2 regions of the Pseudomonas sp. LRF_L74 genome follow, and region 1 is predicted to be linked to the other one. Evidence: riboswitches for the same ligand, from Rfam matches in the RefSeq annotation. Region 1 holds a riboswitch; the other holds the start of a gene.
What was found. A riboswitch is a leader RNA that binds a small molecule or an ion and turns the genes downstream of it on or off. The one in region 1 is predicted to bind cobalamin.
Positions count from the first base shown of each region.

Region 1 (4,260 bases):
GTGCTTGAGCACCTGTTCGACGTAGAAGTCCACCGAGGCGTGGTTACCCAGTTGCGCCGGGCTGGCCAGGCGCAGCGTCGGGTAGTCCTCGGGCAGATGGCGCGCCACCTCGGCCAGCAGCGACAGGTGCGAGTCGCCGGTGCAGAGGATCACCAATTCGGCCGGGGTCTGGCCGAGGTCGGCGATGCTGTCGGCCGGCAGTTGCTGGCCGGGCTGGGTGCGCAGGAGGTGCATGATTTGCCGTGCTTACGCCAGTGCGGCCTTCAGCTCGGCCGCGATGGCGCTGTGATCCAGTTCCTGGCCAATCACGATCAGGCGGGTAACCCGAGGCTCCTCGGCTTTCCAGGCTCGGTCGAAATGCTTGTCGAAGCGTTGGCCAACACCCTGCAGCAGCAGGCGCATAGGCTTGCCGGGGATCGCCGCAAAGCCCTTGATACGCAGGATGCCGTGCTTGGCCACTGCGCCTTTCAGGGCTGTCAGCAAGCGTGCTTCGTCAGCCTCTGGCAGCGCGACCGGGAAGGAGTCGAACTCGTCGTGGTCGTGGTCGTCCTCTTCTTCATCGTGGTGGGTCTTGCGCCCGTCGATGTGCAACTCGGTCTCGCTGTTCAGGCCCAGCAACACGTTCAGCGGCAGGGAACCGCTGTGTGCTTCGATGACCTTGACCGCTGGCGGCAGTTCTTCGGCCACTTCGGCGCGCACCGTCGCCAGGGCCTCGGCGTCGAGCAGGTCGGCCTTGTTGAGGATGACCAGGTCGGCGCTGGCGAGTTGGTCGGCGAACAGTTCGTGCAGTGGCGATTCGTGGTCGAGGTTGGGGTCCAGCTTGCGCTGGGCATCGACCTGGTCGGGGAAGGCGGCGAAGGTGCCGGCGGCCACGGCCGGGCTGTCGACCACGGTGATCACTGCGTCGACGGTGCAGGCGTTGCGGATTTCCGGCCAGTTGAAGGCTTGCACCAAGGGCTTGGGCAAGGCCAGGCCGCTGGTTTCGATGAGGATGTGGTCGAGGTCGCCGCGCCGGGCCACGAGTTCGCGCATCACCGGGAAGAACTCTTCCTGCACGGTGCAACACAGGCAACCGTTGGCCAGTTCGAAGACGCGGCCGTTGGCTTCTTCCTCGGTGCAGCCGATGGCGCACTGCTTGAGGATTTCACCATCGATACCCAACTCGCCGAACTCGTTGACGATCACCGCGATGCGCCGGCCTTCGGCGTGCTCCAGCATGTGGCGCAGCAGCGTGGTCTTACCGGCACCGAGGAAGCCGGTGACGATGGTGACGGGGAGTTTGGCGAGCGTTTTCATGGAGAGCCCTGCGTCTGAGTGAGCGGCGAGCGGGCAACAGGATGGCAGGCACCAGAATCGGCTGGCGACCAGGCATCACCGGATCACCCCGCCCGGTTATCGAAAGCGTTGACGAGGCAGGTCTCCTGGCTCACGACCGGCGTTTGCCGCCGACCCTTCGCCTTCCCGCGTCAGCGCAGTGGCAATTGAAAGGGCTTCGGTCGTTCACAGTTGCGGGGGCAGCCACGGCTTGCCGTGTTCCCTCTTAGCTCCACCTGCGTGGAGAACCTCGAAAGAGCGCAAGGCTACGTATGGCCTGGCGCGGGGTCAATCTTCGCGCGCTTGGCAACATGTTGACGCAAAGCGGGCTTCGTGGTGTCCTAGCGCGACTTTTCAGGTGCTTCGCGTCGTCGCGCGAAGTGAAACGGGAAGCCGGTTCGAGTCCGGCGCTGCCCCCGCAACGGTAAGCGAATGTCCGGGATCGTCGTGACCACTGCATCGTTCGATGTGGGAAGGTCGATCCCCGCTGCACTCAGGCAGCCATCGCAAGCCCGGAGACCGGCCTGAATATCCAGTTTGGCAACCCGCGGTGGGCGGGCACGCGCCGGCGCCTTTATCGTGCTGTGCTCTTCCATCGCCCATGAATAGAAGGCTCGCACCATGTCCAGCAGCACCGTATCGGCTTCGGCATCCCTTCCGCTTCCCCTGTCGCAGCGCCTGGCTGCGGCATCGCTCAGCGTGGTATTCGGCGCTGCGCTGATCTTCTTTGCCGGCTTCTCCCATGTCGAAGCCGTGCATAACGCGGCCCACGACACTCGTCACAGCTCGGCATTTCCCTGCCACTGATCGAGAATCCAGCGCATGATCAAGCGTATCGCCCAGACGGCAGGCTTTTCCGGCCTGCTTGCCGCCATCGTGCTGACCCTGCTGCAAAGCCTGTGGGTCACGCCGTTGATTCTCGAAGCCGAAACCTACGAAAACGCCGAACCTGCCGCCGAGGCGATGGCCGAGCACAGCCATGAGGCTGGCGCCGCTGCCCACGAGCACAGTCACGATGGCGAGGCCTGGTCGCCGCAAGATGGCTGGCAGCGCCTGCTCTCCACGGGCCTGGCCAATCTGGTGGTGGCTGTCGGTTTCGCTCTGATGCTGGCTGGCCTGTTCACCCTGCGTGCGCCGGGCAAGACCTGGCAGGGCCTGCTCTGGGGCCTGGCCGGTTTCGCCACCTTCGTGCTGGCGCCGACCTCGGGCCTGCCACCGGAACTGCCGGGCACCGCTGCCGCCGACCTGCTGCTGCGCCAATACTGGTGGGTCGGCACGGCAGTGGCCACGGCTGCCGGTCTGGGGCTGATCGCCTTCTCGCGCAACTGGCTGCTGCGCATTCTCGGTGTCGTGCTATTGGCCATCCCGCACCTGATCGGCGCGCCGCAACCCGAGGTCCATGAAAGCCTGGCGCCGGAGTCGCTGGAGCAGCGCTTCATCATCGCCTCGCTGGTCACCAATGCGCTATTCTGGTCCGCCCTGGGCCTGGCAGCCGCCTGGTTCTACGGGCGTGGCCGCAACGCCTGATGCCTGGGCGCTCGCTGATCGTCGCCGGCCTTGGTTGCCGGCGCGATTGCCCGGCGGATGCGCTGCATGATCTGCTCTTGAGCGTCCTTGCCGATCAGGATTTGCAGGCGACCGATCTCTCCGCCCTGGCCAGTAGTGCCAACAAAACCGATGAGCGTGGTATCCGCGAGTTGGGCGAGCGACTTGGCCTGCCTGTCTTCTATCTGGCTGCCGAGCAGCTTGCGTCGTACCAGGCTGGCCTCAGCGACTCGTCCGATCTGGTTCGACAGGTCAGCGGCAGTGCTGGCGTCGCCGAGGCCTGCGCATTGGCCCAGGCGGAAATAGCGAGCGGTGCGCCTGCCCGGCTGCTGGTCGGGAAACGCAAGAACGCCCAGGCAACCGTGGCACTGGCGATCTCGCTCTTGTAGCTTCATCGGCCCACGAGCCTGTTCTTCATGGAAGTCTTATGACCGTCTACTTCATCGGTGCCGGCCCTGGCGATCCCGAGTTGATCACCGTCAAGGGCCAGCGTTTGATCCGTTCCTGTCCGGTGATTCTCTATGCCGGCTCGTTGGTGCCCGAGGCCGTATTGCAAGGACATTCGGCCGAGCGGGTGGTGAATACCGCCGAGCTCAATCTGTTGCAGATCGTCGCCTTGCTCCAGGCTGCCCATGAGCAGGGCCAGGACGTCGCGCGGGTGCATTCCGGCGATCCCTCGCTGTACGGCGCTATTGGCGAGCAGATCCGTCATCTGCACGCGCTGGGCATTCCCTTCGAGATCATTCCCGGTGTTACCGCCACGGCTGCCTGCGCGGCGTTGCTGGAAAGCGAGCTGACCCTGCCGCAAGTGTCGCAGACGGTGATCCTCACCCGTTACGCCAGCAAATCGCCAATGCCGGAAGGCGAGCAGCTTGGGGACCTTGCCCGTCATGGCGCGACCATGGCCATCCATCTGGGCGTTGGCCAACTGCCCAGCATTGTCGCCGAGTTGCTGCCGCACTACGGAGCGGATTGCCCGATCGCGGTGGTCCATCGGGCCACCTGGCCGGACCAGGATTGGGTCTGCGGCACCCTGGCGGACATCGTGGCCAGGGCCGAGGCCAAGGATTTCCGCCGCACGGCGCTGATCCTGGTCGGCCGGGTGCTGGGCGCGGAAGACTTCGCCGATTCGGCGCTCTATCACGAAGCTCATCGGCACCTGTTCAGGCGTTCAGGCGACGCAGGCGATAGCGACTCGCATTGACCTTGCCCCGGTTGTCCGCGATGGCGATTTCCGCCCCTTGGGCACGCAGGCGCAGGTTGATGTCGCTGGCGAACAGTTGCTGGACGAAGGATTTGTAGTCCAGCAGCATGCCGTGCTGATCGACGAGGAAGGCGTGCAGGGCGGGCAGGGTGAAGCTCCAGCCATCGGTCTTGCAGTCGAAGCCGGCGCGCTGCAAG
Region 1 is NZ_CBFFRH010000002.1:351,600-355,859, forward strand. Features, by position in the region: gene cobN (cobaltochelatase subunit CobN) at 1-234, opposite strand, end outside; gene cobW (cobalamin biosynthesis protein CobW) at 247-1,296, opposite strand; cobalamin riboswitch at 1,395-1,582, opposite strand; cobalamin riboswitch at 1,654-1,856, shown strand; gene ACSZPK_RS06505 (CbtB domain-containing protein) at 1,936-2,121, shown strand; gene ACSZPK_RS06510 (CbtA family protein) at 2,137-2,841, shown strand; gene ACSZPK_RS06515 (cobalamin biosynthesis protein) at 2,841-3,248, shown strand; gene cobM (precorrin-4 C(11)-methyltransferase) at 3,287-4,063, shown strand; gene ACSZPK_RS06525 (hypothetical protein) at 4,023-4,260, opposite strand, start outside.

Region 2 (4,260 bases), on a different contig from region 1:
ACCCGGCAATCGCCCAGGCCCTGGCACGCAACGAACATCTGCCGTTCGCCTCAGTGAGTTCACTGGCCGTTGATCGCAACAACCTTGTTCTGGAATACCGCCGCTTCAATTTTGCTCACATGCAGCATCACGCAGTGGCCGATGCATTGCTTTCCTGTCAGGGCGCTCGCGCTGAAGCGATCATGCGCGAGCACGCCAATGCAACCTTGTGCGATGCCCATCTGTTTGGATCCCAGGCAGCCGGACCCGCCGAAGGGCTCAAGATCCTGATGTGAGATAAATAGACACCAGAGCCGGTCAGACGGCTCCGGTACTTTCTCGCGTCAGAACGCGACCTTGACCCCAGCCTCGATGCTGCGGCCAGCCGCAGGCACTTCGTCACGCAGGATGGAGCTGGCGTAGCGAATGGTCTGGTTGTTCAGGTTGTCGCCTTTGACGAACGCCAGCCATTGGCTCTCGGCGACGTCGAAGCGATAACCCAGGCTGGCGTTGAGCGTGGTGTAGCCGTCGGTGGACAACTCCTCGTTGGGCACCCGGCGCTGGGCACTGGCGTGCTCGACGCCGAAGCTGGCCTGCCAGCTCTGGTAGTTCCACAGCAGGGCGCTGTTCAGGCGCAGCGGCGAGATACGCGGCAGCGGCTGGCCATTGTCCTTGTTCTTGGCGCGGGTGTAGTCCGCCGAACTTTGCAGGGCGAAATCGCCGTAGGGGGTCTGCGCCAGGCGCCAGAGATCCTGCGCCTCGACACCCCAGAACTCGGCTTTTACGCCGCTGTACAGGTATTCGGGCAGGGCTTCGTCATCGCCGGCGGCGACTTCCTGGCCGTCTTCATCCAGGTAGCGACCGCTGCCGAGCAGGCCGATGTAGTTGGAGAAACGGCTGTAGAACACGCCGACGCTGCCCTTGTGGGTGCCGTTGTCGAAGCGCAGGGCCAGGTCGGTGGACCAGGATTTTTCCTTCTCGGCGTTGGCGTCGCCCACTTCATAGGTGCCGGTCGCCTCGTGCGGGCCGTTGGCGTACAGCTCGTAGAAGGTTGGCGCGCGCTCGGTGTAGCTCAGGGTGCCGGCCAGCGACCAGATATCGGTCAGCGTGTAGATCGAGCCGAACGACAGGCTGCCGGCGGTGAAACTGTGTTTTTCGTCGGTGCCCTCGAAACGCTCGTTGCCTTCGGCATCCGGGCTCAGCTTGGTGTGTTCCAGGCGCCCGCCCAGGGTCAGGTTCAAGCGCTCGCTGGCCTGCCAGCTCTCCAGGGCGAAGAGGGCGGTGCTGTCGGTGTCGGTCTGCGGCACGAAGGCTTCTTCGCCGAGGGCCTGGAACTGGCTGCTGGCGACCTGCACGCCGACCACGCCTTCGACCGGGCCGATGGGCTTGTGACGCGCTTCGACGCGGGCTTCGTAGCCCTCGTTCTTGAACGTGGTGCCGACCTCGCCGTCCTCGATTTCGCGGTGCTCGTAGGTGGTGTGGCCGACGTCCAGCTTCACCGAGCTGAACGGGCCTTGCAGGTCACGGATTTCGGCCGCCATGGCGGAATGGCGTTGCTCCATGTCGATGCGCACCGAGTCTTCGGCCGGTGAGCCGTAGTTGCCATCGTATTCGTCGTAGGACAGGCCGACGTAGCCATGGTCCCAGTGGTAGGCACCACCGATAGCGCCACCGTCCTGGCGACCGTCGCTGTTGCCGACCCGATGCTTGTCGGTGTCGCCGTCGATGGCGCGCTGCTCGCTGGAATGGGCGTAGCCGGGGATGCGCGTGTCGTTGAACTGGCGCGAGTTGGCGTCTACGTGCAGCGCGAAATTGCCGTCGCCAGCCTCCAGCTTGCCGGCGGCGCTGCGATTGGTGTCGGCGCCGCCATAGCGCAGTTCGCCACCGCCATGCACACCCTCGACCGGCTCGGTCGGGATGCGGTTGTCGAAGGTATTCACCACGCCGCCGACGGCGCTGCCGCCATAGAGCAGGGCGGCCGGGCCGCGTACCACTTCGATGCGCTCGGCGTTGGCCGAGTCGTAGGGCACCGCGTGGTCATAGGACAGCGACGAGGCATCCAGGGCACCGACACCGTTGCGCAGGACGCGGATACGGTCGCCATCGAAACCACGGATCACCGGGCGGCTGGCGACCGGGCCGAAATAGGTGGAAGACACGCCCGGCAGGTTCTTCAGGGTCTCGCCCAACTGCGCCGACTCGCGCAGGGTCAGGTCATCGCCCTCGACCACGCTGGTCGGCGAGGCGAGGGTTTGGCTTTTCAGCGGGTTGGCGGTGATCACCTGCTGATCGAGCGTCAGGGGTTGGTCGGCCAATGCACTGTTGGCCATGAGCAGCGCGGCGGCGAGCGGCGTCAGCCTGGATAGGAGTCGAACGGACATCGGAAGGTGTTCCTGGGAAAGTGGAATTGCAATGTTACAACATATCAATTTACAGTCCACAGATTCTTCAGCGGGTTCGCTTCGGCGGCGCCGCCGAGACGACGGAGATTGACGCGTAGAGGGTTCGATGGTCAGATGCGCGCCTGTTTCAGGTGCCTCATGCCGCCGTGCATGGGGTGAAACGGGAAACCGGTGCGCCATTTCCATGGCAAGTCCGGTGCTGCCCCCGCAACGGTAAGCGAGCGACGCATTCGACAGACCACTGTGCCACGGCATGGGAAGGTGAATGCTTCACGACCCTCGCAAGCCCGGAGACCGGCCTGAGCAGACTGTGCAAAAACTACTGCGCTCGGTCATGCGGCGTTAAAAACCGGCTCAAAATGCTCATTTACAGCTCGTAAACTGCGCTTTTTCGCCGTTTTTTGTCTTGCCTGACCTTCGCTCGCTACGTTTTCACGCAGTCTGTGAAACATCGTTTGGCAAACCCGCGGTGGGCGGGCGCAGGCCGGTTTCCGTGGGCGAAGTGCGCCCGCGATGCCTCATGCGTTGTTCCCTCCGGGATTCATTCATTCCTGTTGCGAGTTGGAACGACATGTCCCGTAATTCCCTGTTCGTTGTCCTGTCCGGTGCCAGCCTGGCACCGTGCCTGCTGCTGGCTGCGCCGGCCCAGGCCGCCGATTCCCTGGCCCTGCCGTCCACGGCCATTACCGAAACGACCCATGAGGCGCCCCAGCCGACACTCGATACGCCACTGCCCGCGGGCTCGCGCCTTGACCTGACCCCGCTGCAGACTCCAGCCAGCACCAGCAGCCTGGCGCGTGAACAGATCGACGAGCGCAACAACCTCACCGTGCAGGACGCGGTGACGCGTTCGCCGGGCATCACCTTCGTCGGCTCACCCGGCAACGGCGGCACCGCCTTGTCGGCCCGTGGCTTTACCGGGCATTCCTCGATCATGCAGTTGTACGACGGTACGCGGCTGTATGTCGGTAACGGCACCGTGACCTTTCCGGTCGATACCTGGTCCGTGGAGCGCATCGATGTGTTGCGCGGCCCGGCCTCCGTGCTGTACGGCGAGGGCGCCACCGGCGCGGTGGTCAACGTCGTGCCGAAGAAACCGTTCGAGGGCGAGATCCGCAATCATCTGCGCCTGGGCTATGGCTCCGATGACCGTCAGCAGGCGGCGCTGGACAGCGGCGGCTCGCTGAGCGACAGCCTGAGCTACCGCTTCAACCTCAACCAGCAGGCCAGCAACGGCTGGGTCGATCGCGGCGACTCGAAAAGCCTGGCGGTAAGCGCGGCGCTGCGCTGGCAGGCCAACGCCGACCTGAGCTTCACCCTGGCCCATGACAATGCCGACCAGAAGCCGCAGCAATACCAGGGCACGCCGCTGGTCAACGGTCATTACCGGGAAAGCCTGCGCGACAAGAACTACAACGTCGACGATGCGGTGCTGCACTACAACGATCAGTCGACGCGCCTGACCACGGATTGGCGCATCAGCGACAGCATCAGTGCCAGCAACCAGCTGTACTACATGAAGACCCAGCGCAGCTGGCGCAATGCCGAGAGCTATCGCTGGCAGTCGGGCGGCCTGGTCGAGCGCAGCGACTTCATCCGCATCCTGCATGCCCAGGAGCAGGTTGGCGATCGCCAGAGCCTCACCTTCGAGCACACGCTGTTCGGCCTCGACAGCCGTACGGTGGTCGGTGCCGACTACAACTCGATCCGCTTCCTGCGCAAGCATGACTTCGGCAACACCGCAACCGACCTGGTTCCGCTCGGCCAGTCCGGCGGCGGTGGCTACCTGAGCAACGATCCCTATCGCTCGCGCGACAGCAGCAAGGCGCGCCAATTCTCGTTGTTCGCCGAGAACCGCACCCGGCTCAGCGAACGCTTA
Region 2 is NZ_CBFFRH010000005.1:286,368-290,627, reverse strand. Features, by position in the region: partial or broken gene ACSZPK_RS14910 (FCD domain-containing protein) at 1-275, shown strand, start outside; gene ACSZPK_RS14905 (TonB-dependent receptor) at 324-2,360, opposite strand; cobalamin riboswitch at 2,494-2,698, shown strand; gene ACSZPK_RS14900 (TonB-dependent receptor) at 2,953-4,260, shown strand, end outside.
Region 2: it holds a riboswitch for cobalamin, as region 1 does, so the genes downstream of both, ACSZPK_RS14900 (TonB-dependent receptor) here and ACSZPK_RS06505 (CbtB domain-containing protein) in region 1, are expected to answer to the same signal.